DNA from 3 places in the Halobacillus sp. B23F22_5 genome. Region 1 is predicted to be linked to each of the others. Evidence: riboswitches for the same ligand, from Rfam matches in the RefSeq annotation. Region 1 holds a riboswitch; each other region holds the start of a gene.
What was found. Region 1 has a riboswitch for glycine ahead of purU (formyltetrahydrofolate deformylase). Riboswitches for the same ligand answer to the same signal wherever they lie in the genome.

Region 2: linked by a shared signal. The riboswitch ahead of serC (3-phosphoserine/phosphohydroxythreonine transaminase) and the one ahead of purU (formyltetrahydrofolate deformylase) in region 1 are both predicted to bind glycine.
Region 3: linked by a shared signal. The riboswitch ahead of gcvT (glycine cleavage system aminomethyltransferase GcvT) and the one ahead of purU (formyltetrahydrofolate deformylase) in region 1 are both predicted to bind glycine.

Annotation. Positions count from the first base shown of each region.
Region 1 is NZ_JBIEKI010000003.1:271,372-282,143, forward strand. Features, by position in the region: gene ACGTN9_RS06685 (fructose-specific PTS transporter subunit EIIC) at 1-151, opposite strand, end outside; gene ACGTN9_RS06690 (BglG family transcription antiterminator) at 249-2,165, opposite strand; gene ppsA (phosphoenolpyruvate synthase) at 2,351-4,711, shown strand; gene ACGTN9_RS06700 ((Fe-S)-binding protein) at 4,757-6,055, opposite strand; gene ACGTN9_RS06705 (FAD-binding oxidoreductase) at 6,048-7,451, opposite strand; gene ACGTN9_RS06710 (hypothetical protein) at 7,635-7,835, opposite strand; gene purU (formyltetrahydrofolate deformylase) at 7,822-8,691, opposite strand; glycine riboswitch at 8,880-8,983, opposite strand; gene dhaM (dihydroxyacetone kinase phosphoryl donor subunit DhaM) at 9,384-9,758, opposite strand; gene dhaL (dihydroxyacetone kinase subunit DhaL) at 9,763-10,383, opposite strand; gene dhaK (dihydroxyacetone kinase subunit DhaK) at 10,402-10,772, opposite strand, start outside.
Region 2 is NZ_JBIEKI010000020.1:7,844-18,615, forward strand. Features, by position in the region: gene ACGTN9_RS18400 (DUF4362 domain-containing protein) at 1-435, shown strand, start outside; gene ACGTN9_RS18405 (monooxygenase) at 501-806, shown strand; gene ACGTN9_RS18410 (aminoglycoside phosphotransferase family protein) at 1,021-1,929, shown strand; gene ACGTN9_RS18415 (hypothetical protein) at 1,948-2,331, shown strand; gene ACGTN9_RS18420 (hypothetical protein) at 2,450-2,914, shown strand; gene ACGTN9_RS18425 (GNAT family N-acetyltransferase) at 2,938-3,423, shown strand; gene ACGTN9_RS18430 (aminoglycoside adenylyltransferase domain-containing protein) at 3,416-4,249, shown strand; gene ACGTN9_RS18435 (DUF2332 domain-containing protein) at 4,233-5,294, shown strand; glycine riboswitch at 5,637-5,717, shown strand; gene serC (3-phosphoserine/phosphohydroxythreonine transaminase) at 5,896-6,978, shown strand; gene ymzB (protein YmzB) at 7,020-7,376, opposite strand; gene ACGTN9_RS18450 (hypothetical protein) at 7,521-7,739, opposite strand; gene ACGTN9_RS18455 (metallophosphoesterase family protein) at 7,966-8,574, shown strand; gene guaC (GMP reductase) at 8,621-9,604, opposite strand; gene ACGTN9_RS18465 (ribonuclease H family protein) at 9,791-10,444, shown strand; gene ACGTN9_RS18470 (hypothetical protein) at 10,606-10,772, shown strand, end outside.
Region 3 is NZ_JBIEKI010000002.1:163,781-174,552, reverse strand. Features, by position in the region: gene ACGTN9_RS04225 (patatin-like phospholipase family protein) at 1-176, opposite strand, end outside; gene mntR (transcriptional regulator MntR) at 291-719, opposite strand; gene ACGTN9_RS04215 (vitamin B12-dependent ribonucleotide reductase) at 855-3,422, opposite strand; gene ACGTN9_RS04210 (rhodanese-like domain-containing protein) at 3,846-4,217, shown strand; gene gcvPB (aminomethyl-transferring glycine dehydrogenase subunit GcvPB) at 4,488-5,948, opposite strand; gene gcvPA (aminomethyl-transferring glycine dehydrogenase subunit GcvPA) at 5,941-7,290, opposite strand; gene gcvT (glycine cleavage system aminomethyltransferase GcvT) at 7,315-8,418, opposite strand; glycine riboswitch at 8,602-8,692, opposite strand; gene ACGTN9_RS04190 (DEAD/DEAH box helicase) at 8,860-10,503, shown strand; gene ACGTN9_RS04185 (YqhG family protein) at 10,500-10,772, shown strand, end outside.

The DNA of each region.
Region 1 (10,772 bases):
TATCAGTCAGCGCGTTCTCGACACCGATGGAACCCTGTGTCTCAACTTTGATATCAACGCCCATTTCTTCTCCTGCTTTTTGCAAGTTTTCAGCAGCCATATAAGTATGAGCGATTCCAACTGGACACGCGGTTACAGCTAGTATTTTCATATGTTTCCACCCCACTCTTTTTATTTGTAACCTTATGATACGACATTTTTAGCCATAAAAAATAATTCATTTTTACCGGAGCTACGGTAAAAATGAATTATTGATCGAGCAGCCATATGACTTCCGCGGCATCTCCTGCTCCTGTCAACTTATGGACTAATTCAGGGTTTTCACTAATAGTTGATATCGCCTGGATAAGCGATTTCGTCATCGCCTGGTCTACTTTTGCAATCGCCAAAAGAAACACAACCGACACCTGTTCCCTACCCCATTCTAACGGTTTTCGCAGAACAGCGATAGCAACGGTGGATCGATGCACTTCTTCAGAATGGGCATGGGGAATGGCGATGCCGCCACCGATGGATGTCGCCGAAGAACGCTCTCTGGCTAACGCGCTATGCGGGAAAACCGAGGTTACCCTTCCTTGTTCCATCAAACCATTGGCAAGGAGTTCGACAACTTCAAACCGGTGCTCCTGCTCGACTCCAAGATAAATGAATTTTTCATCAAGCAGCTCGACGAGCACGTCCATTGCCTGGGCATCCTGTATGTCATTTTCCATTGATTGTAAAAATTCATCCAGACGTTTTTTATCTTGAACTTCTAACAACGGGGAAACAACAAGGTTGGGAGCATTGCCTTCCGGAAGCGGCTTGGTAGAGATAATTAAATCAACCGAATGCTCCTGCAGCGTTTCATCCACCTGCCATTCCCCTACAGCAGCTACTACATCAAAGCCTGTATAAGACTGTTCAAGTTTTGCCTGCAGCAAGTGGGACATGCCGACACCAAGATCACAAACGATCAGCACTTTTTTCGCTTGATTCCGTTTTTTATGCAGCCTTTCGACGGCTGCCTGGAAATGAAGTACCAGGTAAGCCGCTTCTTCTTCCGGAAAAGTAAGATTATATTCGGTTTCTACCTCTTCAAGCGCAAGCATGACCATACTGAACATGTAGGGATACTTTTTCTTAATTTCACTAAGCAGCGGATTTTGGATCGTGAACCCAAACCGGATTCGGCTGATCGTCGGTTCCATATGAGTATGAAGCCCAGCCATTAACGTCTGATCGGCAGAAAAATCAACCAGCGTAAGCTTCTGTAATTTTGATGTCAATGCATCAACGATTTCCGTTACCCCGGATCCCTTTTCTTGTTTGAATGGATGGTGGGTTCCTTTGCTGCTTAATAAATGTAACGCAAAATACACCCGTTCTTCCTCTGGAAACTGCATCTTGAGAGTCCGTTCCAACCGCTTCAAAAACCAGGTCGCTATCCCGTATTCTTCTGTCTCTGCAACATCAGCTCCCTCGGCGCTTTCCAGCTGAATCGGCGCACGCTGGGCCGTGCGTTTGATCATGACTAAGGCATGAATCAGGAGACTTTCGAAATCTCCATTTCCCGTAAGTACGGAAAAATGGTGCTGCATTTCCTTGAGAAACTGACGGACGGTGTTCACCTCAAACGGAGGAAACAAGTTTATTATCTCCTTATTTTTCCCCTTACTAGAGGAGACAAGTTCCGGGAGACGAGCTAACGCATTCCGTTTCTGCAGCTCCCCGCCCTCGATGATATGACCGAGGCGCTGTCTGGAGATCAACGCAAGGTCAAACCGTTCAAGCCAGCGGGCAATCAAGGCTAAATCATTTTTGATTACATTTTTATTGACGTAATACGTATCAGCCAATTGCGTCAAGGTGACAGGCCGGTCATTGACCAGCAAATGGTAGGTTATTTCAAGCAGGCGGTCTTCGGAAGACTTTGTTTCCGAGCGGTAAAGCTGGTCAAACAACTGAGACTTCTCGTCTTGTTTAATAGATAAGCGGACGCCAAGTCCAGGCTTACGGATAAGTGAAGCGGCTGGATAGGCTTGCAAAAAATCCTCCACTGCTTTCATATCATTGCGCACGGTTTTTTCTGAACAATCAAGTTCAGCCGCAAGTTCCTTCACCTGCTTGTATCCGCCGGAGTGCAACGCTAAGATTCGTATCAATTCTTTTTGTCTATCGTTCATGCCAACCACCTGCTGCCTTCCTTTGAAATCATTTTCATTCTACCCCATAGCAAGGCAATCAACAAATGACAGTCTCTTCATCTATCAAAAAATGATCATTATCGTCATAAAAACAAATTTAAGTATGACACTATATAACAAATGTGTTATACTAAATTGCAAATCCGATATGGAGGAGATAAAAATTGACTAAGCAGCCGTACATTCGTTGGTTTGAAGAAATCCACAAGGAAGACATTCCCCTCGTAGGTGGCAAAGGTGCTAACCTGGGTGAATTGATAAACGGAGGTGTCAAGGTCCCTCCTGGTTTTTGTGTCACTGCTAAAGCATACAGTGACTTTATTGCAGAGCGTAACTTGGATAAGTACATACTCGAGTTGATCAACGGGCTGGATATTGAAAATCATGAACAGCTTCAAATCACGAGTGCTGAAATCCGAAACTTGATCCTAAAAACAGATATTTTAGAGCCGATCGACAAGGAAATCCGTGAGGCATACGCACAATTTCAACAGAATCTTCAAGTGGATGACCTGTATGTAGCGGTCCGGAGTTCTGCCACAGCCGAGGATTTACCGGAAGCTTCCTTCGCTGGACAGCAGGATACTTACCTTGAAATTGAAGGAATTGCAGAAGTCATTCACCACATAAAAAAATGCTGGGCCTCTCTATGGACGGCACGTGCGATCTACTATCGTGAAAAACAGCATTTCGACCACTTTGATGTCGCGTTATCCGCTGTCGTTCAGAAAATGGTGAACAGTAAAAAAGCAGGAGTTTTGTTCACCTCGAATCCGATAACAGAAGACCATAACCAAATGATGATCAATGCCAGCTGGGGATTGGGTGAATCCGTGGTATCAGGTATGGTTTCTCCGGATGAATACATCGTTGATAAAAGAGACAACAAGGTAATCGAAAAACATATTGCCACGAAAAACTTTTTGATCGTGAAGAATGAAAAGTCCGTTGGAACTACCAAAGTTGCTGTTAAGGAATTTTTAGGGGAGGATCTCGTAACCGAACAGTGCCTGACGGAAACCGAAATCGACCAGCTCTCCACCGATGCCCTTCGTATTGAAAGGTTATACAACTCCCCGCAGGATATTGAGTGGGCGATAGATAGCGACACAAATGAACTATATATTCTACAGGCACGGCCGATCACCACATTAAAAGAGGAGGAAACAAATGTGATAGAACAAGCGCAAGCTGAATCAAATCGAGTATCACTATTACGTGGACTGGCTGCTTCTCCAGGAACGGGGAGTGGAAAGGTAAGAAAGATTAAAGATATCACGGAGATTTCCAAGGTGGAAGATGGGGATATTTTAGTTACCATCATGACGAATCCCGATATGATGCCTGCCATGAAAAAAGCAGCAGCTGTGGTTACAAATGAAGGTGGACGAACGTGCCACGCAGCCATCGTGTCACGGGAATTCGGCATCCCTTGTATCGTCGGATCAAACAACGCAACTGAAGTGCTGGCAGAAGGAATGGAAGTAACCGTTGATGCGACCCGTGGTGTAGTCTATCAGGGAATTATGGAAGAAAAACAAGAAACCAAGAATGATAGAAACATAGAATCATCTTCAAGCGAGCAAGTCAACCTGCACCAACTGGCCCCAATTACGGGCACGAAAGTTTATATGAACCTTGGGGAGCCTGATTTAATCGGCAAGTACAAGAATCTCCCTTTTGACGGAATCGGTTTGATGCGTACGGAGTTCATTTTCACTCACCTGGTCGGTGCCCATCCGATGTACCTGTTAAAGAACGGTGAAGAAAAACAATTTATCGATAAAATGGCGGAGGGAATTACGAAAGTAGCCCAGGACATCTATCCAAAGCCAATCGTCGTTCGTCTAAGCGACTTCCGCTCGAATGAATTCAGGGGTTTAAAAGGCGGCGAGGAAGTTGAACCGATTGAAGCCAATCCAATGATCGGCTGGCGCGGGGTTTCCCGTTACATTTCCCCTGAATACGAGGAAGGTTTCCGTTTGGAATGCCGTGCCATTAAAAAAGTCCGCGACGAATACGGTTTAATCAATGTCTGGACGATGCTTCCTTTCGTCCGCACGACCTGGGAAGTAGAACGCGTCAAAGAAATCATGGCAGAGGAAGGTCTGAAGCAGGATCAGCAGTTCAAAATATGGATCATGGCAGAAGTACCATCTGTTATCTTTCAAGCTGAGGATTTCGCTCAGTTGGTCGACGGGTTCAGCATTGGAAGTAATGACCTGACCCAGTTGATCCTGGGGTCTGACCGTGATTCTGGCATTCTGAACACGATGGGATATTTCGATGAGCGCAACCCGGCAGTCAAACAAGCGATCAAAATGTTGATTCATGCCGCACATAAACATGATAAAACCGTCTCGATTTGCGGGCAGGGTCCATCTCTGTATCCTGAATTTACCGAATTCCTGATCCAGGAAGGGATTGATAGCGTAAGTATCAACCCGGATACGGTGGCCGATACAAGAAGGCTGGTAGCATCTGTTGAACAGCGCTTAATTTTGAATAAATTAAGATCTATATAATAGAAGAAACTAGTAAAGCGCCCATTATTTTGGGCGCTTTTTTCATTATTTAACGCACGGTTCTGCCTCTAGCAAAAGATCAACCAGGTGAACTGCATCCATGGTTTCCGTAGTACCTTCACGCTCGATTCCAAGCTTCATCTGCAATAGACACCCTGGATTGGTAGTAATAATAGATTCTGGCTGCGTACCGCAAACATCTTTCATTTTCACATCCAATATATTCATGGAATCCTCATAATTGACAATATTATAGATTCCAGCGGATCCACAGCAAAAGTCCGGCCTGTCCAATTCTTTCAACGTAATTCCGGGTACTTTTTTGATTAATTCCAGTGGTGGAGTTTTAACACTTTGCACATTGGTCATATGACAGGAAGGCTGATAGGTTACCGTACGGTTAATCGTTTTAGTGAATTCCAGCCCTTCCACTTCTACTAGAATCTGCGAGATATCTTTCACTTTTGAAACAAATCGCTTCGCTCGTCCGTACCAGTCGGACCCTTCATCAAATAAATGATGGTACTCGATCAAACGAGCGCCACAGCCTCCAGCATTGTTGATGATATAATCGACATCCTCTTCCTCAAATGCTTCGATATTACGTTTTGCCAATTCTCTGGAGTCGTCGATTTTACCTGAGTGCGCATGAAGAGCCCCGCAGCACGTCTGTTGTTCGGGCAGTAAGACTTCCAGCCCACTTCGCAGTAAGAGTTCAATGGTATTTTGATTGGTTTCAAAAAATACCCCGTCCATCACACAACCGGTAAAAAAAGCAACTTTAGCTGTCGCTGGCCCATCAGGTTTATAGTGGTTTACACGCTTTGCCCGCACTTTTGGGGAAGGTTGTTTCGGTATGACTTGTTCAAATTTATCTAAATGAAGGGGAGCTGCTTTTGTGATAGATAACCGGTTGGCAAGAGATTGCAGACCGGTTGTTTGATAAAACCAGGTTAAGTTTCCTAAGAAGTTCATCCAGTTTTCAGAGGGAAAGAATGACTCGAATAAAAAGTCCTCTATTTTACTTTGCTTCCCTGACGCGGAACGTTGGTCCTCTATGACTTCTTTGGCCCCTTCTAAAATCTGCCCATATTGGACATTGGTCGGACAAACAGTGGTACATGCCATGCAGCCCAGACACTTTTCAATCGGTTCTCGTAAATCTTCAACCGAGGCTTTATCTTCTGCCACCAGCTTTACCAAATTGATACGCCCTCTTGGCGAATGGGTTTCCCGTTCCATCGTTTCATAGGTCGGGCAGGCTGGCAGACAATAGCCGCATTGCACACAATCAAATGTTTTATCATAATTTATTTTTTCCTGAAGAGTCTGCACATCAATCATCCGTCAACACCAGCTTTTGCCCTTTTTCTGCAAATATCTTACCCGGATTCATGATATGGTTCGGATCCCAGCTGTCTTTGATCCGCTTCATCATTTCCACTCCGATGGCTCCTAGTTCATTTTCCATAAAAGGAGCTTTCATCGTACCGATTCCGTGCTCGCCGGATAAGATTCCGCCAAGGTCGATGGCTGCTTCAAAAATCGCTTCTACCGCTTGCTCTACCCGTCGCATTTCTTCCTGGTCTCGTTGATCGCATAAAATATTGGGATGTAGATTGCCATCGCCGGCATGCCCGAAAACGACTAGCTCTACGGAGTACTTTTCTTTGATTTCACTTAAGCGATCCATCATGTCTGGAATTTTACTGCGAGGTACGGTAGCATCTTCTGAAACTTTCGTAGGTTTGATTTTAGCGATGGCTGGAGAAACTTGTTTTCTAGATTTCCAGATTTGATCAGCCTCTTCTTTCGTTTTCGGAATAACAATATCCTTCGCACCGATTTCACTCATAATCTCCCGGACCAGCCCGGTTTCTATGTCGAGCGTCTGAGGGTGTCCATCGAGTTCAATGATAACGATGGCAGCAGCATCAATTGGAAGGCCAGCAGGCTGAAAGCTTTCGACAGCACGGATACAAGCCTGGTCCATGATTTCCATTTTAGATGGTAAAATTCCTGAAGTTAACACTTGGGATATCGCCTGGCCGGCAGTCCGAACCTCACCAAAAGCCACCATGATCGTCTGAGTCGCCTTCGGTTTCGGCACCAGCTTCAAAGTAGCTTCAGTTATAACGCCAAGGGTACCCTCTGATCCAACAATCAACTTTGTCAGGTCATAGCCCGTTACGTTTTTGATCGTCTGCCCTCCTGTTCGGATAATTTCCCCTTCCGGTGTCACCAATTCAAGCCCTAAAACATGGTCTTTAGTTACGCCATACTTAAGCCCGCGCGGTCCTCCTGAATTTTCTGCGAGATTGCCGCCGATTGTTGCGACATGGGCGCTGCTTGGATCAGGAGCATACATCAGTCCGTGTTTTTCCGCTTCTTTATTGATATTAGCAGTCAATACGCTGGGAGATACGTTGACGGTAAGGTCCTCTACGTGAAGATCAATATTTTCCGGCCACTGTGAGAGGTCGAGCACTATTCCTCCATGCACCGGCAACGGTCCGCCACTCAGACAGGTTCCCTGACCCCGGGGATAAACCGGCACCTTGTATCGGTTGGCGATGTGCATAACATGGACGACTTCTTCTTTACTTTTTGCTTGTACCACCACCTCAGGTAAATGCTCCCCGAAAGAAGCATCAAAACTATAACTATATCGGTCTGCTATATCGGTTAATATGCGTTGTTCGGGAATATAATCTTTTAAAGCCTGCAGCCAATCACTCATACCTCCACACTCCTACTGTCAAAATATTCTGTACCCTTATTGTATAATGAGTTGGTGACAGGTTTCCAATTTGCACATCCAAAACCAGACAGTTTTTGTCGAAGCTGCCTCTTTTTTCTCGCCATGTGTCGTTTTAGTCTATTTATATAGCTTCTGATCAAACGTTTGATCAACAAGCATTATTTAGGCAAAATCACGGACTGAGCTTCTTTCTTTTATAACCATATCACCTCTAATATCTAAAGTTACTGAAATAGTGCTAACCATGACAAATTGAAAAGTAAGCAAAGCACCTATATGTTGCAGAGCTTTGCTTGCTTTTAAGGAATGATTTACTTTTTCAGCGGCCTTAACACCAGCACGCCAGCTATCAGGTAAATACAATCGTCTTATTACCGTGAACAATGATTCTATCTTCCAGCTGCCAGGACACCGCTTGAGCAAGTACACTTCTCTCTACATGACGACCGGATGTTTTCAGATCCTCCGCTGTATAGCGGTGATCTACTTGCTGTACGTCTTGATGGATAATCGGACCTTCATCGAGATCATTGGTAACAAAGTGAGCAGTCGCCCCGATTAACTTGACGCCACGGTTAAATGCCCGCGCATAAGGATTAGCCCCTACAAATGCCGGTAAAAATGAATGATGGATGTTAATGATCTGATTTGGAAAGTGGGAAATAAAATTTGGGGAAAGAATTTGCATATATCTTGCCAGGACAATGAAGTCTACTTTCCCTTTCATCAATTCCAAAGCTTGCTGTTCAACCTGCGCCTTAGTTTCCTTCGTCACTGGAAGATAATAATAAGGGATACCATAAGACTCGACTTCCTCTTTCAAATCCGGGTGATTGCTAATAACCATCGGAATGTCTACCGGAAGTTCGTTTGACCGCCATCGCCAGATCAGCTCCATCAGGCAATGGTCCATTTTTGAAACAAAGATGGCCATTCGTTTTCGTTTTTTACTACTGTTTAACTGCCATTCCATAGGATATTCTTCGGCTAACCCATGTATGTCCTCATTTATTTTCTCAAAAGAATTATCATAGTCCTTCAATTCAAACTCAACTCGCATAAAAAAAATGCCATCCTGAGGATCTGTTGTATGCTGATCGAATGTAACGATATTTGCACAGTGATCAGCCAATATACTCGTTACATCTGAGATAATACCCGGTTTTTCCGGACAAGTAATTAATAACCTCGCTCGATAACTATTTCCATTTGTATTCACTGTACTTCCTCCTTAGATAAATTGTTTTAAAGATTGCAAGTATTACCATTTTCTGCATACAAAAAAGGACAGAAAAAGGTAGTGTTCTACCCTTCTCTGTCCTTTCACCTGAGAGTTTAAGCTTCATTATACATACGAAGTCTTCCCCTTTGGTGGCGTAAATCATTCATACGCGCTCTCCAGAGATGCGTCACGCTGCAGTTCTTTATACCTGAGAGATTGGCTCCAAGGGTTATTTTTGGAATTTGCTCCTTCGGCGGCAGCTTCATCCTGCCTCTCCTACAACGATCATCCGCTTTTTAAATTTTAATTATTTTCAGATTAATCGGTTGACAAGAGAATGTCAAGCTGCATGTAAGCGTTAGCATTATTCCGGTGAGCCTTTACTCTTATTGTTTTCGTTTAAGCAAAAGAAACGCTAACAGACTTCCTATTCTGGTAAATGTAAAAATCCGTTTTAAAGAGAGTGAAGATTAACATTATGGTCCTGTTCAATGATTGTCATCTGTAGAAATTGGTAGAGGTATATCCTCATATCATTTGCTGCCATTTCTGCTTATTGAGGATAGTTAAGGTTTAAAAATTGATGTAACGTTCATAGTAGAAAAAAAGTAAAAGAGTAGCGGTTAATATGACTCATAAATTAATTGACCCCGGAGCCCTCCAAATATTAGAGGGCTCCGGGGTAGCTTTTACTTAAACTCTTTATCCAAGGCTTTCACGATTTCCTTAAGCGACCTTCCCATACTCGCTTCCACAGCTGCCAGATAAGCACCTTCCAAAACAGGCGCTTCCGCCAGTTGAACATTTTCCAGTTCCAACATTTCAATTGCTATTTCAGCATTCATTTTTGCACTTCCTAAATCATACAATACGATTACACCCTGATCATTATGGACATTCTGGATGGCGGCCTGGATTTTCTCAAGACTGGTGCCAATTTCCCCATCTTCCAGCCCGCCTGCCGCTACAACAGTAACCTCTCCTACTGCCTGGTCCACGATATCTTTTATGCCTTCGGCTACTTTCTCACTGTGAGAAATAATTACAATCCCTACACTTGCCATATGTTTATCCTTCCTCCTCAATCGTATCTGCCAGTGCATTGAATATATAATAGGAAGAAACTGATCCAGGATCCAAGTGTCCTTTGGAACGCTCTTTCAAATAAGCAGCCCTTCCTTTGGTGGCCACGATATCTTTAGTAGCTTCCATGGCTGACTTGGCGCGATCACGAATAAGCCCGGCGTCAAAGTCCTCAGCTTTTTTCAAATGGTCTGCCACAGGTGACCAGACATCGATCATCGTTTTTTCTCCTTCTTCTGCTTTGCCGCGTTGTTTGATGCCCGCTACTGAATCTTCCAACGCTTTAACAAAAACTTCATACGATACAGTATCTTCACCTTTGACTGCCATCGACATTTTCAAAAATGCAGTGCCGAACAATGGACCGGAAGCTCCTCCTACTTTTGACATCAACGTCATCGCTGCGTCTTTCCATACGTCTGCGACTTGCTCATAAGCAGACCCTTCTATTTTTTTGATGACCTCATCAAAACCTCTGGCCATATTGATGCCATGGTCCCCGTCTCCGATTGCCTGGTCTAATTCAGATAAATAATCTTTATTTTCCTGGATTTTTTCATTACTTTTCGAAAGCCAATTCAATGCTTGTTCGACTGTGAATCTCATAAGTTTCCCCTCCTATCATCAAACTCGAAATGCCGGCGCATTCGATGGGCTGTCCAGTAATTCTTTCATTTCGTCGTCCAATTTCAATAAAGTCACGGAGCACCCCGCCATTTCCAAGGAAGTCATGTACTCACCGACGAATGTTTTATAGGTCTTTACCCCTTTTCCCTGCAAAATTTCCTGAACTTTTCGATTGACCAGATGAAGTTCCATTTCAGGAGTCGCCCCGAGTCCATTCACCATTACAGCTACTTCGTCTGATTCTGACAACTTCAGGTCTTCCAGAACATGATTCGTGAGTTCAGTTGCGATTTCATCGGCTGAAGCGAGTGGTTTCCGTTCTATACCTGGCTCCCCATGGATACCGATGCCAACTTCCATTTCACCTT
Region 2 (10,772 bases), on a different contig from region 1:
TTCTTTTCGGCAATCATTTTAATGGTAGTATTGACGGCCTGTCAGCAGGTGGATGAGCCATCTGATGCGAAAGCTCAGCTCAGTCCGGAGACAGCTATCAAAAGAGGGGATGTCGTAAATGTACATGGGGATATTTCAAATCTGGAGAGTTTTGAGAAATTTTTGGGTAATGTGGAAGCAGGCGTGAAAGATGACATACGGATTACCAGTTATACCACCGAGGGAGATCCTATTTTTTACAAATTGAAATTTGACGGTGAAAAAATTCATTACACGTTTGACAATACCATGGATGCCTACGCGGGTACGGGAAAAGGAGTCAGAGAGGCGGAATGCACGAATATTGTAACCACAAAAACAGAGGGAGAAAGGCGTTATGAGTTGAGTGGGTGTAATTCCAGTACCGGAGAATCTTTCTTGTTTACTGTCCGTTAAGGGAGGCATAATTATTGTGGGCCGTTACAGCTGACTGCTAAAGTAATAGAAAAGGAGGAATTGTCATGGCTTATATTCTACAAGTGGATTTTAACATGGAGGGACCATTCGGCAGCGAAATGGCAGAAAGCTTTTCAGACTTAGCAGAAAGTATCAATCAAGAAGAAGGATTTATATGGAAGATTTGGACGGAAGACAGCGAGGCAAAAGAGGCTGGCGGCATTTATTTATTTGAAACGAAAGAAGCTGCTCAAAAATATTTGGCGATGCATACGGAGCGGTTGAAAGGGTTCGGTATCGAACCGGTGAATGGGAAAATATTTGAAGTGAATGATCAATTGACTGCCATTAATCATGGACCGGTTAAGTAATACCCGGCTTTGACGTAATCCTGATAAGGGTTGCGTTTTTTTAGGAGGAATTTCCAGGCAGGAAAGAGAAGTAGTGGGAATGAACGGCAAATCAGTTGTCCAGGAGAATGTCCGTAAGAAATAAAGCAACCCAGCGCAGCGGTCACTTGAAAGGGTCACCAGACTACTGGCTGAACCAGATACATATGCGCTTGTGTAACGAAGGAGTATCGTGATGGAAATGCAAAAACAGTTTGTGGAATCCGTACGTATGTATTTTAAAAAAGAAGGGGAAGCCTGGCTTGAAAAGCTGCCAGACCTGATTACATATTGTGAAGAAAAGTGGGCGTTGCGGTTGAAAACGCCCTTTTTCCTGTCGATTAATTTTGTTGCTCCTGCAGTACGTGAAGACGGCACAGAGCTGGTAGTAAAAATCTCGCTTCCAGGCGAAGGGTTTCTCGATGAATGGGAAGTATTGCAATTGTTTAAAGGGAAAGGAATGGCTTCCCTCATAGATGCTGATCAGGAATATGGCATTTTATTAATGGAAAAGTTGACCCCCGGCTATACACTTGCGGAAATGGAAGAGGACGAAGAAGCTTGCCGAATTGCAGCTAATGTACTGAAAAAATTACATCGCGCTGCACCAGATAATACCCGACTTCCAACAACAAAAGCGAGAGAAGATAACCTAAAAGCAATTTTATCGAAAAATCCACATGGGCTGGGTCCAATATCAAAAGAAAGATTAGAACAAGCAAGCAGAATTTTTACATACCTGCATGAAACCAGTCAGGACCTCCGTTTGCTTCACGGTGATTTCCATCATTACAATGTGCTTGCTTCCGGAAAGGGAGAATGGACAGCCATCGATCCAAAGGGGCTTATAGGCGAAACAGAGTATGACTTGATCCAGTTTCTTTTGAATAAGCTGCCGGAGGAAGGCAAGCTGCCTGTGATAGAAAAGAGGGTCGAGATTTTCACAAAGGAATTGCAACTGAATAAAGAACGGCTGTTGCTTTGGGGGTATTGCCATACCGTGCTGGCAACCAGTTGGTCGGTCGATGACAATGGCAGTTGTGAACAAACGTTTTTTGATGCGATTGAGGTTTTTGAAAAACTAACAGTCCGCAAAGGAAGCTAAAAAGAGAGGGGGAAGCGGATGAGGTATAAGGCATTGTTATGGATAGTCCTGACAGTGATTGCATTGTCAGCCTGTTCAGGACAGAGAACCCTTCATTACAAGGGGGAAAGTGAAAACTGGGAAGTGACTTATCGAATTATTCAAACCAGTAGTGAAACGTTAAATAGTAGTGCATCTATCCAATTTATAGGAAAGGGAGAGCCGCCGGAAACGGTTGACTATCACTTTATCAGCCAGATGAGTGAATCATCGGGAGAAACTCCCCTAAGTGAATCAGGTGTGAAGGATTTTAGATTGGGTGGGTGCCAGGGGTGCTCTATTACATCGGAAAAACAGGAAATTGAAGCAACTATTGAATGGGAGGGTCTTACGGAAAAACTCCTGTTAACGAATCGTGATTAGGAACAAGCAGCCAATCAATATAGGTATCTAGTTAAGTTAAGTGTAAAAGCAGTTTACTTTCAGTAGAATAAGAGAGAAGCCAAAACAGGGAAGTCAGGACTACGAGGAGGAAGTAAACATGAAGCTGAAAATAGGATTTATTTTAATGCTGATTCTTTTTACAGCAGCGTGTTCAAGCGAACCAAACGCAATGCATACATACGATATGGCTCAGGTCAAAGATAACCTGCAAAAAGTTGAGTTTGAGTACGAACTGCCGGAGCAAATTCCTTTTGAAGTGAAAAGTATTGAAACGGATACGCTCGTACCAGACCAGCCTATTTTTTCTGTTTATTTTACCGGGACAGAAGGGGAGCAAATGATGCTCGAGGTGGTTAATGCGACCTTGAATACTGCGGGAAGCAATTTATTTGAGGAAGTAAAAATTGGCGACAGGAAGGGTTTTTTTTATGAAAATGCCCAGGGCGCCAGAATGCTTCTTTGGGAAAAAGATGAGGTACATTACCAATTGAAGACGATTGACGGCGATGCAGAAGCACTGGAAGATTCCCAGCTGATCGATACAGCGATAACATTTAAGTAATATGCTAGAAGGATTGATTTAGTATGGCTTACAGATTCTATCCAATGACCCAGCAACAAGCAGAGGAAATTGCTCACAATTGGCATTATGACGGGAAATACTCCTTTTATGATATCGAAGCGGATCAGGAGGACCTTGAGGAATTTCTCGACCCCAAGCAACGCGGGGAAAAATATTATGTCGTTACCAGTGGGGAAGAATTAATCGGTTTTTTCAGTTATCGTCCGGTTGATTCGCAAACCATTGATATTGGCCTCGGAATGAAGCCTTCGTTAACAGGAAAAGGGCGTGGGAGAGAGTTTGTCGAGGCGGGGCTTAACTTTGCGATAAAATCTTTCAATCCCAGCCGGATAACCTTATCAGTTGCTGCTTTCAACGAGCGGGCAATTAAAGTTTATGAAAAAGCAGGATTCGTCAGAGGGGAGACATTCATGCAGGATACGAATGGAAGCAGCTATGAGTTTTTGAAAATGAGCTGCAAGCTGAAAAGGAAGCAAGAAAATGAATAAAGTAATTGGGGATAAATATAAACCAACTTTCCACCTTAATGAAATAGTCAAAGAAATAGAAGCATTGCTGGGAGCGCATCTGGTCGGCTTATATTTGCACGGTTCACTTGCCATGGGTGGTTTTAATGCCAGGAACAGTGACATTGACCTCTTAGGAGTCACAAGAACACAACTCACTAATCTGGAAGCGTGTTACCTGACCGAACTGTTTTTAAAAAAATCCACCCGCCCTTTCCCAATAGAAATTACCTTTATGAATGAACAGCAATTGGTGGACTGGGAGCATCCAAGCATGTTTGACTTCCATTATAGTGAGTACTGGAGAGACGAATTCGAGCAGAAAGCAACGGGTAACACCTTCCTTAATGTGAATTGGAAGGATCCTGATTTGGCAGCTCATCTCACGGTTACCTATCATAAAGGAATTTGTTTAGCTGGAAAGCCGATTCATGAAGTAATTCCGAGGGTGCCAGAAAAAGATTTTGTTGCTTCTGTTCAAAATGATTATCACGACTGTCTGGATAATATAGTTCATGATCCTGTGTACTGTACATTGAATTTGATTCGTTTTTATCGATATTTAAAAACTGGTGACATTGTTTCGAAATTGGAGGGTGCGAAGTGGGGGATTAAGCATTTTCCTGAAAAATTCCATACTATCATCCAATCGGTACTTGCAATCTATCAGGATAACGACGGCAGCAGTGTTTTAGAAGCAGACGAGCTGTATAGGATCAAAGCGTTTTTAAAGGTGAAAATTGAAAATTTATTATTAGAGAGAAGCACTGGTAACAGCTCAAGGGGGATGCCTGATGGAGCAAAATAAGATTGCTGAAAGATTTTTGGATTTTGCTGAGCTGGAGTGTAAAGGATCAAGCGCTTTGTATCAATTTTTGTCTATTAAAATTGCTGGTAATGAAGAGCTGCTCCAATTAAGCTCGTATGCGAGAAGAGGGCAGCCGATACCAAATCTGTTATTTGGGGCAGTCCATCAGTTATTGTTATCAGGGAATACGCATGAACTCGGTAACTTTTACCCGAGTATTACAGAGAAACCAAAGCAAGTGGAAGATTCATTTTCCAGTTTCCTTGATTTTTGTCGCACCTATCGCAAAGAAATAATAGCAACTTTGCAGGAAAAACTCGTGCAAACGAACGAAGTGAGACGCTGTGCGTATCTTTATCCACTTTTTTGTTACATACATAAGAAAACAGGGCGATCTTTGTCACTGATTGAGATTGGGACAAGCGCCGGTCTTCAGCTGCTCTGGGACCAATATAGTTACTCTTACGGTGGAAATCGTTGTTATGGGAATAATGCTTCAGCGGTTCACTTATCTTCAAAAGTAAGAAAGGGAAGCATGCCGGAGCTCCTTGATAGCACTCCTCCTGTAGCTTCCCGTGTAGGCGTGGACCTACATGTCAGTGACCTGAAGGATGAAGAAAATGCGTTATGGCTGAAGGCACTTATATGGCCGGAACATCAGGAAAGGCAGGAGACTTTTGATAAAGCAGTAAAGCAGTTCAGTAAATCTCCTCCTTCCTTAATCGAAGGGGATGGCGTATCAATGCTGGAAGAACTTGCTTCCCAAGCCCCATCTGCCAGCACGCTTTGCATCTTTCATACCCATGTCGCCAACCAGATGCCCCGGAAAGTGAAAGAGGAATTGCAGCAGAAAGTGAGTGCAATTGGGCGGAAGCGGGATGTATGTCACATCTACAATAATATTTATGATAGAAAAATGCATGTGGACTTTTTTATCGATGGCGTCAGCTATAGTGAAACGATGGGAGATACCGATGGTCATGGACGCTGGTTTGACTGGCATGTGAAAGACTGTTCCATCCAGGGAAACGTGTCTAATAAATGATAATTTTGTCTAGTAAAATTTAGATATTGTCTAGTAAATCTTTGATAATGTCTAGTAAAAGACCGAGATTGTCTAGTTAACCTCACATATTGTCCAGTAAGCACCATGGACTGTCTAATAAATGCATCATGTTGTCTAGTAAATAGACGATATTCCAGTAACTTTTTCTCTAAAAGGTTGTAATCCCTTTACAGCGATAAAGTAAGCGCTATCAAAGGCGGGTGGCGCGTTTTCGCCCTCTTGATAACCTGCAGACTATGCTTTATAATCCAGGCATATCACTGATTTTTCTGAAAAGACGAATATTAGCAAGCGATGAATGTCATGGGTTGTACTATGACAGGAGCAGCTTCTGGAGAGGATGCACATCTTGTGCAGCGCCGAAGGGTTCATTATCTCAGGCAAAAGGACAGAAGAGGTACATCCGATACCTTTTATGTTGGTGAGATTGGGAAGTCCCGGTCTCTCTTTTTTATACTTTAAGGAAGTTTAATGTTAAAGGATTAAAGTGTATATGTTTCCTCCAGAAGTACCTGGCGAAAAGCCGAGTTTTTCTAATACACGCAAGTTCTACTACATACAAAGTGAGGGGTTAGACGATATGAAGAGAATTTATAATTTTTCAGCGGGTCCTTCCATGCTGCCGCTGCCAGTATTGGAAAAAGCACAAAGTGAACTGGTGAATTACAGGGACTCAGGCATGTCTGTCATGGAATTGAGTCATCGATCCGCACTGTTTACGGAAATCATTCAGGAAGCAGAGCAGCTGCTGCGTGAACTGATGGCTATACCAGAAAATTACAAAGTGCTCTTCGTACAAGGGGGGGCTTCGCAGCAATTTTCTGCGGTGCCGTTGAACCTGTTCGGTACGAACGGAAAAGCAGATTATGTGAACACTGGTTCCTGGTCGCAAAAGGCGATCAAGGAAGCGAAGAAATATGGAGATATTCGTGTGATTGCTTCATCTGAGGATGCCAATTTCAATTATATTCCAGAGGTGGACAGCTCCATGGTCGACCCGGAAGCGGATTATGTTCATATTACTACGAACAACACGATAGAAGGGACGGCTTTTACTGAGTTTCCCGATGCTGGAAATATTCCGCTTGTAGCAGATATGTCGTCCAATATCCTGTCAGAAGAAATCGATGTATCACAATTCGGGGTGATTTATGCCGGGGCCCAGAAAAACATCGGTCCGGCGGGGCTGACGGTGGTCATCGTCCGTGAAGACTTGATCGGAAAAGCACAGGAATCCTGCCCGGTTATGCTGGATTATAAGACACATAGTGATAAAGGCTCCTTATATAACACGCCACCGACCTATGCAATTTATATGGCAAAGCTTGTTTTCGAATGGCTAAAGGAACTGGGCGGCGTTAAGGAAATGGAGAAAATTAATCGGGAAAAGGCACAAATTCTTTATGATTACATTGAGGAATCCGAGCTGTTTTCTTCTCCTGTTGAAAAGAATAGCCGTTCATTGATGAATATACCGTTCGTCAGTCCTTCTGATGACTTGAATGCGGCATTTGTGAAGGAAGCAAAAGAAGCAGGCTTGGAAACATTAAAAGGGCACCGTTCGGTTGGCGGGATGCGTGCCAGCATCTACAATGCGATGCCGATTGATGGCGTCCTGTCCCTTGTCGCGTTTATGAAAAAATTTGAAAGTAAGCATAAGTAACCAATAGAGGTCTCCTCCTGTGCTAAGGAAGAGACCTCTTTTTACTTATCACCAGCTATTTCAATGGTATACAGTCCTCGTTCGGTAACCAATGTGAATGTATTTTCATCAAACTGGTACTCTGTTGTATCCTCCAGCGGAATTTCATAATAGGAGTCAGGAAGCGGCTGAAAACTATCGCCATCCGTTTCGATTTGACCCGACCCGTTCAATTGGATGGTGTGCATGGGCTCGTAACCATCAATACTTCTCGTATCTTTGGAATAGGAAATCGACTCCAGCTTCATCGATATACTGTCGTGATCCGCTAATTCCTGCTTGGCAATTGTTATGTTTTCACCGTTCCACTCCTGAAGCAGCTGGTTGAATTCTTCAATCGTTAAGTATCGCTGTGACATGTGCATCCCTCCAGTTCTTATTTTTACCTGGAGGGCTGAATTGATGCGTATAACTATCCTCTTTTTTCTTTAAGAAAAGTTGAAAAGACAATAAAAGAGACGGCCCTCAGACCGTCTCTTTGTTTATAGAATTATTTTAAATTGTCAATTTTTAACTTCGTGCTTTATGTCGTAATCAATAATTTGGATTTTTTCTAATGGAAGTTTGAAGCTGGAAGACAGCTTTTTCTTCAAGTTTTTCTCGTTTACTTCCGCATCCTCTGCGTTTACGTCCCATTCAATTTCATCCATTCTTCGAAATAACTCTGGGCGATCAAGTTCACTTTCCTTATGGAAATTAATCCATGATACATTCACTAACATTAACTCTACCCCTTTCCGGAGTCAGCTAAACCTTTTTTCAAGTTAACTGGGCAAACAAAATTTCCTTATTTAATTGTTCAGCAAGTATAACACGGTTGCTTAGTTATGTATACCCACCCTTTTCCTGCCGCGATAAGTGAGAGGAAGTTTCAAAAGGAGTAAAAAAAGGTATATGGGATAAATAGTAAATCAGCGCTGCAAGTTTACAAACAAGGAGGATATACCGATGCGGTATCTTATCGTTTCCGATATACATGGAGAGGTTGAGAAACTGGAAAGGGTGCTTGAAAAAGCATCTTATGATTCAGAAAAAGATCAGCTGATTTTGCTTGGTGATTATATAGACCGGGGGCCCCATTCGAAAGCAGTTATCGACAAAGTGAAGGAACTGGTGGAGAAAGATGGTGCAGTTGCGATCAAGGGAAACCACGATGATATGTTCATCCGTTCGCAATATGAAGGAGAAGCGATGGAGCTTTGGAAAATGAATGGCGCTTCCACAACGCTGAAAAGTTATAATGGCAAAAAGGAAGAACTGAAAGAAGACCAGCGATGGATGGAGAAAAATCTGGAGCTTTACCATGAAACAGACGACTATATCTTTGTCCACGCAGGCCTTGAACCGGAAATCCCGATAGAGAAACAGGATGAAGATACCATGTTGTGGACTCGCCATACGGACCGGATCGGACTGGGTAAAACCGTGGTCCACGGCCATACGCCGGTCAAAGATATTTTTTACTACGAAGATCAAATTGATATCGATACTGGTGCTGCATATGGTGGAAAGCTGACTCTATTAGAGCTGCCGACGCACGAAGTGTATACCGTATAGAAAGATGAGCGAGGGTATCAACCTCACTCATCTTTTTTCTGCCTCATTAATAAACTCTGTCCCCATTAAAAATGGAGTTTTTCACGACTACATAGTCGACGTGTTTGATAGCGTCAAGATTCGTGCCGCCTGCATAGGAAATAGCAGACTGGAGATCCTGTTCCATCTCCACTAACGTATCTTTTAAAGAGCCTTTATGCTCCACGTACATTTTCTTACCCTCGACGTTTTTCTTTTCGCCTTTTTGAAATTCTGATGCGGAACCGAAATATTCCTTATATAGCTTGCCGTCCTTTTCAAACGTTTCACCAGGAGATTCCTCATGACCGGCGAACAGTGAGCCGATCATGACAAGGGTTGCTCCGAAACGGATGGATTTAGCTACGTCGCCATGCGTACGGATGCCACCGTCCGCAATAATCGGTTTGCTTGCTGCTTTAGCACACCAGCGGAGCGCAGCCAGCTGCCAGCCGCCAGTTCCGAAGCCGGTCTTAATTTTGGTGATACAAACCTTTCCTGGGCCGATACCGACTTTTGTAGCGTCTGCGCCGGCATTTTCAAGCTCTCTGACAGCTTCCGGAGTACCGACGTTTCCAGCGACGACGAAACTTTCCGGAAGGTGCTCTTTAATATGGCGAATCATCTCAATGACCGCATTAGAGTGACCATGGGCAATGTCGATCGTGATGAATTCCGGTGCCAGGTTTTCTTCGGCTGCCTGCCGGACAAAGTCGTATTCTTCCGGCTTGACACCTACGCTTATGGAGGCGATCAACCCCCGTGATTTCATGTCTTTTATAAAATCAATACGCTGTTCTGGCTGGAAGCGGTGCATAATATAGAAGTAGCCGTTTTCTGCCAATGCGATAGCGATTTTTTCGTCGATGATCGTCTGCATATTGGCAGGCACAACGGGAAGCTTGAAAGAATATCCTCCCAAGTGGATCTTTGTATCACATTCTGATCGGCTATTAACGACACATTTCGCGGGAATCAGTTGAATATCTTCGTAATCAAACACATTTTCCATGGTTAACACTCCTAAAAGCGAATATTTTAATTGTTATAATATAAAACGTTCGTACATGTGGTAATTTACACCATAAAAAAGAAAATGTCAAAGGTATTCAGATATGGATCCCGATTTTGTTTAACTCCTCGTCGTTCCGGTCATAAATAAAGGAAAGCAGTCAAACGGTAAAAAGGTGGTTATAACATGAAAGTGCGTATCGAATTGACGTACCAGACCCCTAAAGGGACAAAAAGTGAATTCAGTTCAGAAGAAATGCAAGCGGCTCAGGCAATTTTAATAGCCGAAGATTTGGAAAGGACCGGACGGGTAAAAGAGTTTACCTTCATCGATAGTCAGGATCACACCTGGAGTTTGAAAGAACTGAAGGAATATATGAAGGGGATTGAAACAGAACCGCACAACATTACGGTTTATTTTGATGGTGGTTTTGATTTACAAACAAAAAAGTCAGGACTTGGCTGTGCGATATATTATGAGCAGAACGGAAAGTCATACCGGCACAGGAAGAATGCTTTAGTCGACGAACTAAACACGAATAATGAAGCAGAGTACGCGGCGCTTCATCTGGCATTACAGGAAATGGAGTTCATGGGCGTCCACCATATGCCTGTTAGCATCGTTGGCGATTCTCAGGTTGTCATCAATCAGTTAAATGGGGAGTGGCCGTGTCTGGAAGATGAATTGTCTAAATGGGCAGATCGCGTGGAAGTTAAAATGGAACAAATGGGAATCCAGCCGGAATACAAAGCAGTATCCCGAAAACGGAACCGGGAAGCAGATCGGCTGGCGACGCAGGCATTGGAAGACACGGAAATTACGAGTACGATGGAACTGTAATGCTAATCTGGAATAAACGCTCTGGGTGCAAAAGACTCAGAGCGTTTATTTTGTTTTCTATTCAACAATAAAACAATGTTTTTTGTAAAATATTGAAAATAGTATTGTGAATAATCTAATCATTTGAAATAATTGTAATAAAGTGACTGTTGAATGAGGTGATGAAATTGGGTGCTACAGAAACGCTGGTCCTGTTTTATCCCACGCTGTTTTTATTGCTTGGAATCATTGCCGGGATTGGATATAAAATTTCGAAATGCCATATTTGCCAGGTTGGGTTATTCGGGTATCTATTTGCCAATACCGCTTTCTTTTTCTTTGTGGAAGG
Region 3 (10,772 bases), on a different contig from region 1:
ACAGTTTCTAATTCATCAACACGATATCCTGCTGCTAACAGGCTGGCAGTTATCGCACCAGCTGAGGTTCCAGCCATTCGCTGAAATACATAGCCTCTTTTTTCAACCACCTGCAGTGCACCTACAAAAGCAAGAGCTTTGACTCCCCCACCCGAAAAAACACCATCAATTTTCATAGGTCCCCCCCTTAGAGGCCGTTTGTTTCATATATAAGGGGAAACAAGCTCGTATAGAACCGAAAACTCCCGAAAAAAAGACGCACCTCATCGGCACGCCTTTAAAATACAGTTTTATGTTGTTTCTTTTTCATTATTTTCCTGGACTTGTCGGAGTCCTTTAATCCTTGACTCATCCTCTTCAAAAAATTGCACTAAATCACCAATGCGATCGATGGAGTTCCAACTTAGATGATGTTCGATCCCTTCAACATCTTCATAGATGTTTTCATTATCCACACCGATGATTTCTAAAAATTGTTCCAATAATTCATGACGATAAACCAGACGTTTTCCTATTTTTTTACCTTTTGCTGTCAGCACCAGACCACGGTATTTTTCATAATTCAAATATTGGTCGCGATCCAATTTCTGTACCATTTTGGTTACAGACGAAGGGTGGACGCTTAAAGCTTCAGCGATATCAGATACACGAGCATAACCCTTCTCTTCTATCAGCATATATATTTGTTCAATATAGTCCTCCATACTCGGTGTCGGCATGTTAATCCTCCAATACTGCCTTTATGTTAACTTTTATGTATAGTAAAAATCATACACTAGTTTATAATACGTGACAAGAAAGACCCTTACGTATAAAAAACCTTGCAGAATTAAATCCTGCAAGGTTTTATGAGTTTACAATCCACACTTCAACTGTGCATTACAGTTTGTACAAGTGTTACAGCCACCAATATCTTCTATTTTCCCTTTACGACAGACCGGACATGTATTACCGACTTCTGAGCCGATGGTTACATCTGTTTTCGTCAATTCTTGTACCGTATCCATCAATACGACCCGAGGCTTTTTATCTTCTTCAAATTCAAATTCTGTTTGTTCACCCTCAAAGTCATTCTCTTCTGCTTTCAAGGTTAATACTTGCGAGTCACGGCTGCCATCTACATAAACTGTGCCGCCCTTCGCACCGCCCCTGTATAATCGTTGATACACACTTTCGACTTGTTCTACGGAATATCCTTTAGGAGCGTTCACTGTTTTTGAAATCGAACTGTCGACCCAGCGCTGAATAACACATTGTGTATCCGCATGCGCTTCAGGGGACAGACCCATAGCGGTCACAAACCAATCAGGCAGTTTGTCAGAATCCTGTTGTGGATTTGCATCAAGATATTCCTGGACGATATCCGCCTTAACCTCGATGAACTTTCCTAATCGTCCGCTTCGGAAATAAGAGAACGAGAAGTATGGCTCCAGCCCAGTAGATATCCCTACCATAGTACCTGTACTACCAGTAGGCGCAACTGTTAGCAGATGAGAGTTACGGATGCCGTGTTCAAGGATTGATTCCCTGATGTCTTCGGGCATCTGTTTCATGTAACCGGTCTCGACAAAACGGCGACGTAGTTCCTGAGTTTCTTCCTCGCTTTCCCCGACTAAATACGGAAAGCTGCCCTTTTCCTTTGCTAGTTCGACGGAAGCGCGGTAAGCTGTTGTCGCTATCGTTTCAAATATCTCATCGACTAGTCTATTACCTTCGTCAGAGCCATATTCTGTTTCACAATATATTAACAGATCATGAAGTCCCATGACCCCAAGACCGACACGACGTTCACCAAGTGCCTGTTTGCGATTTTCTTCCAAAAAGTATGGTGTGGCGTCAATGACGTTGTCCTGCATACGGACACCTGTTTCGACTGTTTTCTTTAATTTATCGTAATCTACTTTTTTATTAGCCTTATCTGCCATAGCAGCCAGGTTAACTGCTGCCAAATTACAGACAGAGTAAGGAGCGAGAGGTTGTTCTCCACATGGATTTGTTGCAACTACCTTTTGACCATAAGCTGTAGCATTGGTTTTTTCATTGGCATTATCTATGAAAAAGATGCCAGGTTCAGCTGAGTAAGTGGCACAGATATTAATAAGGTTCCAAAGCTCTTTAGCTTTGATTTTCCGGTAGGTACGAACATCATAGCCTCTATCCTGCCACTCGCGTACATCTCCTACTTTATGCCACTCTTCATTATACTCTGCCATCTCCTGCTTCGTGTAATTTTCTACATCTGGAAAACGCAGATGGTAATCCTGATCATTTTCCACAGCTTCCATGAATTCCTTCGTGATGCAGACAGAAATGTTTGCACCGGTCAAGAAGTCTGGGTTATGAACGGTATATGTTCCTCCAGTCAACAACTTTTCTTCTGCTTCTCTGATCGCTTGTTCCGTGAAGCCGCCATAACCTGGCATGTTTTTATAGTTGACGACGCTTTGATACATATCTCGTTCAGTTTCTGTCAATGGAGTGAATTTCAATTTTTCCTGGGCTAACCGCTTGATTTGCTCATCTTCTGTATTTTCAATTAAAAAGCGAAGGATTCTTGGGTTCTGCATTTTAGAAATAATGAATTCCAGTACATCCGGGTGCCAATCTGAAAGCATGATCATTTGCGCTCCTCGTCTGGAACCACCTTGCTCTACGAGATGGGTCAGCTTGGCAATATCATCCAACCATGATACAGAACCTGATGATTTACCATTCACTCCCCTGGCAAGGGCGTTGCGGGGCCGTAGTGTGGAACCATTCGTTCCTACGCCGCCTCCGCGTGACATAATCTCCATCACCTGCTTACGATGGTCTGAGATTCCTTCACGGGAATCCTGAACAAATGGCATAACATAGCAATTGAAATAAGTAACATCTGTATTGGCACCAGCCCCGTATAAAACACGGCCTGCTGGTACAAAATTCAATTCAGAAAGCTCTTTGTAAAATTCTTTATACCAGGTTTGTTTGTTTTCAGGGACAGTCTCTACCTCTGCTAAACCTGCAGCATTACGCATGGCGATTTGTTCATAGAAAATCTCCAATGGTTTGTCGATGGTATCAAGATTACGGGTAACTATCCCTGTTTCCCGCTCCTTGTCGTTATCCAGGACATGGACGAACTCCTGCTCGACTTTGACTTTTGCTTTCTTCGCTTCCCAATCGATAGATTCAATAAACCCTAACCCCCGTGCCGGAAAGTTAGGATCTTCTTTGACAGTCAGTACCACAAAGTCTCCTTCACCTAATGTAAGTCTTTCAGTATCCTTGAATGCGTAGCGATCAAGCATTACAAGACGAGAAACACCTTTATGGGTTATTTTCATGTCTGGCTCTATTTCGTGAACCTGTGGAAATTGTCGAATATCTTTATTCAACCGCTCCACATCGATGTTTGTATGAGATTCCGCAGTTGTTGGCATCAGTGAACCTCTCCTTCACTATTTATTTTATTTAGGATTGGTGGTATTCTTCTTGTTGTTGGTATTTTTTAATTTCTACAAGTAACATACCACATCGAGAGATTCTTAATCAATATATTGTGTTCTTTTTTTAAAAAAGTACCAGATATTGTGTTTAGAACGAAATAAACTGCAATTGTCAATCGTAAAAAAGGTTGAAAATAATAGAGAAATAGAGATAACAATAGCAATTGCTTATTTTTATCTCCCAGATAAACTTTTTTATCGTTTGCAAATGACCGCGACTTTCTCCTCGGTGACAAAAACGTGTCTACATAGCATTAACAGTTAGTGGAAGAGTTATTTTTAACAAAAACTCTTTGAAAATTTGTCCAATCATCCATATAATAGATAAAGGAATAGACAAATGGGGGTATCAGTAAGATGGAATTATTGATTATAACGATTATTGTTCTGCTTGGATTTTGGTTATATAGATTTTTTAAAACCCGTAAAATTCTCACTACGTTGACGGAAGAGGAATTCAGACAAGGATATCGCAAAGCACAACTGATTGATGTAAGGGAGCCGAAAGAATTCAAAGGCGGCCATATCCTGGGGGCAAGAAATATACCATTATCTCAGTTGAATCATCGTCTTATCGAAGTCAGAAAAGATCAGCCTGTATACCTTTATTGCCAAAGCGGTGCACGCTCAGCTCGTGCCGCGGCAGTACTCCATAAAAAAGGTTACAGGGATTTGAATCAGCTGAAAGGCGGATTTAAACACTGGGGCGGAAAAATCAAACAAGGGTAATAAAAAAGCATCCGATAAAGGATGCTTTTTTAGTGTCTAGTAATTTATAAAATTTAATGATCGTGGATAACATTCTGCATTGGGCTGCATCCAGCTCCGACGCATAGGACGTGCTAGTGCCGATGTCGCCACAGGACGTGGCGTTTTCATCGGCCAGCGCCTACCCCCTCGAGGTCTTAAGTCAATCCTCTCTGTGACAACAAGCGTCACGGCGAGGATTGGCTTAAGCTTGTCGGGGGTGAACAAGGCGCTTGCGCTTTTGTTATGTGCTCAGTCTTTGTTATAGCGCAAAATCGGTTTTCTGGCTGCCGTTGTTTCATCCATTCGGCTGACCACTGTCGTATGAGGAGCTTCCTGGACAATTTCCGGATTCTCTTTAGCTTCATTGGAAATTTGAATCATCGCATCAATGAAAGCATCAAGTGTTTCCTTTGATTCTGTTTCTGTCGGCTCCACCATCAAGGCTTCCTCTACATTCAATGGGAAGTAAATAGTTGGCGGATGATAGCCGAAGTCCAACAGCCGTTTCGCAATATCAAGTGTCCTTACCCCTAATTTCTTCTGGCGTTTGCCTGATAATACGAATTCATGTTTACAATGCTGGGTAAAAGGCAACTCATATTCCTTCTCTAAACGCCTCATCATATAGTTGGCGTTCAACACAGCATGCTCACTTACTTTTTTCAGTCCTTCCGCTCCCATCGTCCGAATATACGTATAAGCACGAACGTTGATACCGAAGTTACCATAATACGGTTTTACCCGTCCGATAGACTTAGGGCGATCATAGTCAAATACATAGTGATTTTCTTTTTTTGTTAACACCGGCTTTGGAAGATAAGCCGCAAATTCTTCTGTAACACCTACTGGGCCGGAACCGGGTCCCCCACCGCCATGCGGGCCAGTAAAGGTTTTATGAAGGTTCAAGTGAACGACGTCAAACCCCATGTCTCCCGGACGAGCATATCCCAGGATGGCATTCAGGTTTGCGCCATCATAATAAAGCTTTCCACCTGCTTCATGAATGATTGCTGCCATTTCTAATATATGCTCTTCGAACAAACCTAGTGTATTTGGGTTAGTCAGCATCAATGCAGCTGTATCCTCTCCAACAACACGCTTTAAGTCTTCTAAATCAACCAAGCCGCGCTCATCTGATTTGACAGTTACAGCATCAAACCCTGCAACAGTTGCAGAAGCCGGATTCGTGCCATGGGCGGAATCAGGTACAATGACTTTCGTACGTCCATAATCACCATTTGCTTCGTGGAAGGCACGGATCATCATGAGTCCAGTCCATTCCCCGTGTGCCCCTGCTGCCGGCTGTAAAGTCACTGTATGCATACCGGTAATTGCTGCAAGGGTAGTTTGTAGGTCATACATCAATTCCAATGCCCCCTGCACCGTTTCTACCGGCTGATGAGGATGAATATGACTGAAGCCTGTCAGCCTCGCTACATCTTCATTCATTTTGGGATTATACTTCATAGTACAAGAACCAAGTGGGTAAAACCCTGAATCTACTCCATGGTTCCGTGTAGACAGTGCTGTATAGTGACGCATAATTTGCAACTCACTCACTTCTGGCAGGTCCGCTTCGTTTTTGCGGATGTAACGTTCATCCAGCATTTCTGTCATGTCTACCTCTGGGACATCCATCTCCGGAAGGCTGAAGCCTGTCCGGCTCTCTTGGCTATGTTCGAATATTAGTGGAAAATCTTGATTACTCATGTAAATCCCCCAATTCTTGCGCGAATTTGTCGATCTCTTCTTTAGAACGGACCTCCGTAACGGCGATCAGCATATGCCCTGAAAGCTCTTCATAATCGGCGCTTAGATCATACCCGCCGATGAAGCCTTTCTCAAGCAGCTTCTTGGTCGCTTTCTGGACATCGGTACCGAGATTGACGACAAGTTCATTGAAAAATGGCCCTTGGTAAGTAACTGATAGCCCATTACCTTCCAATGCTTTCTTCATATAGGCTGTCTTCTGGATATTCGTCCAAGCCATTTTTTTGACCCCTTGCTTTCCTAGTGAAGACATAGCAACCGATGAGGCAAGTGCGTTCAAAGCCTGGTTCGAACAAATATTGGATGTTGCTTTATCACGACGGATATGTTGTTCCCTCGCCTGCAAAGTCAATACAAACCCTCTTCTTCCCTGCTCATCTTTCGTCTGGCCGACCAAGCGTCCTGGTACTTTCCTCATCAGCTTCTTAGTCGTTGCAAAATATCCGCAATGCGGCCCTCCAAATTGTGCAGGGATTCCAAACACCTGTGCATCTCCTACGACAATATCCGCTCCAAATTCACCGGGCGGAGTCAAATAACCTAAGGCTAACGGATTACTGGAAACAATCATCATTGCTTTTTTCTGTGTATCAAGCAATTCTCTCACTTCTGCTAACGGTTCAATTTGACCGAAGAAATTAGGATATTGAATCACTACGCCGGCTGTGTTTTCATCCAGCTCTGAAGCCAGGGCTTCCAGATCAGTAATCCCCTCTTTATGGTCAATTTCAACTATTTCTACTCCTGGGCCATTCGCATAGGACTGGATTACCGCACGAGATTCCGGATGCACGGCACGGGATACAATCACTTTTTTCTTCTTAGTAGAACCAGCACTCAAGTTAACCGCTTCTGCCAACGCGGTTCCTCCGTCATACATGGAAGAATTGGCAACATCCATTCCGGTCAATTCACTAATCATGGTTTGGAATTCAAAAATTGCCTGCAGTTCCCCTTGAGAAATCTCTGGTTGATATGGCGTGTAAGCTGTATAAAACTCAGACCTGGAAATGACATGGTCCACGATTGATGGAATGTAATGGTCATAGACGCCCGCGCCAAGAAAGGAAGTATGTGATTTCAAGTTGACGTTGGTTTCTGCCAATCTGGTCAGTTCCTTTGTCAATTCAAACTCATTAGCCGGCGGCTTTATGTCCAGCTCTCCTTTGAATCTTACTTTTCCGGGGATATCTTTGAACAACTCTTCTGAATCTTTAACCCCAATCGTATCTAACATTTCCTGTTTGTCTCTTTCAGTCATTGGTAAATAACGAAACTCCATCATAAATCCCCCTGCCTGTTTGAATTAACCACGCTTATAGAAAGGTGTTTTGACTACTTCTGCTTTCAACTTCCGCTTACGTACTTGCACTTCGACCTCAGTACCAATTTCGGTATAATCTATTTTCAATAGTGCTAAACCGACATTTTTTCCGAGAGTTGGAGACTGGGTCCCAGTCGTTACAAATCCGATTTCATTTTCTTCAGCAAAGACCTTGTATCCAGTTCTTGGAATTCCTTTTTCCAGCATCTCTAGCCCGACAAGCTTCCGTTCCAGCCCATTTTCTTTCTGTTTTAATAGTGCATCTTTTCCGATAAAATCTGCATCTTTTTTCAGTTTGACTGCAAAGGACAGTCCCGCTTCCAGAGGAGAAATTTCCGGGGATAACTCTTGTCCATATAAAGCCAGGTTAGCTTCAAAACGAAGGGTGTCTCTCGCTCCTAATCCAATCGGCTGCACTCCTTCTGCTTCCCCTGCTTCAAGGATTTTTTGCCATAGTACAGGACCTGAGGCCTTCGGAAGATAAATTTCAAAACCATCTTCACCAGTGTAGCCAGTCCGGGAAACAATTGCATCATCCGATGCACCTTCAAAAGAAACCGGGTATTCAAAGCGGAAGAATTTTATCGCTGATAAATCCGTATCAGTGAGTGTTTGTAGTACAGCTTCAGCTTTTGGTCCTTGAAGAGCAAGCTGTACATACGCATCAGATTCATTACGTAAAGAAACACCATCAATCAAGTGATCTTCCAACCATTGATAATCTTTGTCTACATTAGCAGCATTGACGACAAGCAGATATTTATCCTGTTCCAACTGATAAACGATCAAATCGTCGACAGTACCACCATTCTCATAACACATAATGGTATACTGTGCTTTTTTTGGTTCTAATTTGGAAATATCATTGGTAAGCATTTGTTGCAAAAATTGTTCGCTATTCGCACCTTCTACAAAAATTTCTCCCATATGGGAAACATCAAAAAGTCCTGCTTTGGTTCGTGTTGCTTCATGTTCATCTTTGATTCCAGAAAATTGGACAGGCAAGTCCCATCCGCCAAAATCAATCGTTTTCGCACCATGTTTTTCATATTCCGGAAACAACGGCGTCCTTTTTAAATCAGCCATACGAACACTCCTCTACTTATATTATTCTCATAAAAAAACAGACAGATATCCCACTGCTAAATTGCGGGATACTCTGTCCATTCACCAGAAAGTTTCACCTAAAGTTGAAAACGCATTCAGAGCATTTTGTATTTAAGGCTTGCTTCTTGGGTGGTTCACGGCTGTGAACACTCTCCAGAGGTGCGTCACACAAGGGTCTTTTTGCCTGAGAGATTCACATATCATATGCTTGCTCCTTCGGCGCTACTGACGTAGTCTCTCCCCCTGTAGTCATTCGCGGTAGTATTTATTTTTTCAATTGGGCATACTAACCAGTAAAAGCTGTGAAAAATCTGTCATTTTGTCACAAACAATTATATCACATGCTCAGGCATGTTTTAAAAGTTATTTTATCCCGGGTTAAATCGGATAAACAGCACAGGGAAAGGAGGCTTCAATAGTATGGATATCTTACTGGATGAAAATTACGGAGAAGAATTGGTACAGCAGACTGTAAATCCTGATGCAATTAGCAGTTGGAATCAATTCAAGCTTGCTTACCAGGCGGCTAAGGCTTCTTCTGTACCTACCTTCGAAGGGCTGGTGGCACTGAATCACCTGCCTCACATCGACTTTCTTCCCCATCAAAAAGAAGCAGCGGAAGAAATCATTCATCAAATGCAAGGAAGAGCTATTCTTGCCGATGAGGTCGGTTTAGGGAAGACAATTGAAGCTGGCTTGGTACTTAAAGAGTATTTGATTCGCGGAATGGTAAACAAGGTGTTGATACTGACTCCCGCCTCCCTTGTCAATCAGTGGGTGATGGAATTACATGAGAAGTTTTTTATCCAGGCTTATGCTCCAAGAAAAAATCCCGCTTGGAAAGATGCGGATATTATGGTGACTTCCATTGATATGGCGAAGAGAGAACCTCACCAAAGTGAAATTCTATCTATTCCTTATGACTTGATTATCATCGATGAGGCTCATAAGTTAAAAAATCCTGCTACGAAAAACTATCAATTCGTCAAAGCATTACAAAAGAAATACTGTCTTTTGTTGACTGCTACACCAATCCAGAACCGAATCACCGATATATTCAACTTAGTATCAATTTTAAAACCAGGTTACCTGGGAGACTTGTCGGCCTTTAAAAAAGAATATGGGAAGAAAATGGGAAGTATTGATAGCAACCTAAATCTAAAAAAACTGATCAGCAAAGTGATGATTCGAAATCGAAGGCAGGATACAGGGCTTGCTGATACTAAACGAATGGTAAAAACAGAGTGGATTGAATTCTCAGAAGAAGAGCAAAAGGTTTACCAAATGCTGGAATCGATTAAAGGAACTCATCCTTCCTTTACTTACTTGACCCTGGCAAAAGAATTATGTTCCTCTCGGGAGGCGTGCTATTTATCCAGTAAACTAATGTATGATAAACTCGGAGACCCTGAAGCGACCGGACCTTTACATGAATTGATTTCTGGAGTAGAACAGCTTCCTCAACATGCAAAAGCTAAACGGATGGTTGAACTGATCCAGCAAACAGATGAAAAATTCATCGTGTTTACGGAGTACCGGGCAAGCCAATATTATTTACAATGGTACCTGCAGCAGCATGGCATATCTTCCGTACCATTCCGTGGCGGTTTCAAACGAGGCAAAAAGGACTGGATGAAACAATTGTTCCGTGATCATGCACAAGTAATGATAGCGACAGAAGCAGCCGGCGAAGGAATCAACCTGCAGTTTTGCCGTAACATGATCAATTATGATCTCCCGTGGAATCCGATGCGTCTGGAACAACGGATCGGCAGGATCCATCGTTTCGGGCAGGATAAAAACGTACAGATTTATAATTTTGCCATTAAAAACACGATTGAAGAACATATCTTAAACTTGTTATACGATAAAATTAAACTATTTGAAAATGCAATTGGTGAACTTGACCACATTTTAGAAGAATTGGATATCGGAGATCTGGGAAAGGAAATTGAAGCCATTTATTCAGAATCCTCAAGTTATGGGGAAGCGAAAATTAAGCTTAATAACCTCGCTTCCGTCATTTCATCTCATTCCGAACCATACCGGAGGTCGTCATCATGAAAGAAGCAGCAGCTCACGAACAGTTTGTCAGAAGTTTCTTCAACGAATATGAGTGCCCGATAGTATCTGACGAAAATGGTCGACTTGTCATTCAATTGACCGATAAGATGGATGAAGCACTAATGAACAGACCGTTCTACTGGCATTACATTAAAAAGATGGGCAGGCAGGGTGATCCGATGTCACTCACGTTAATTACCAATCCTAATTTGACCGAAGAAAAAGGTGAATATATTCATTCTGGGTCTCCTCGCTTACGCCAACTATAC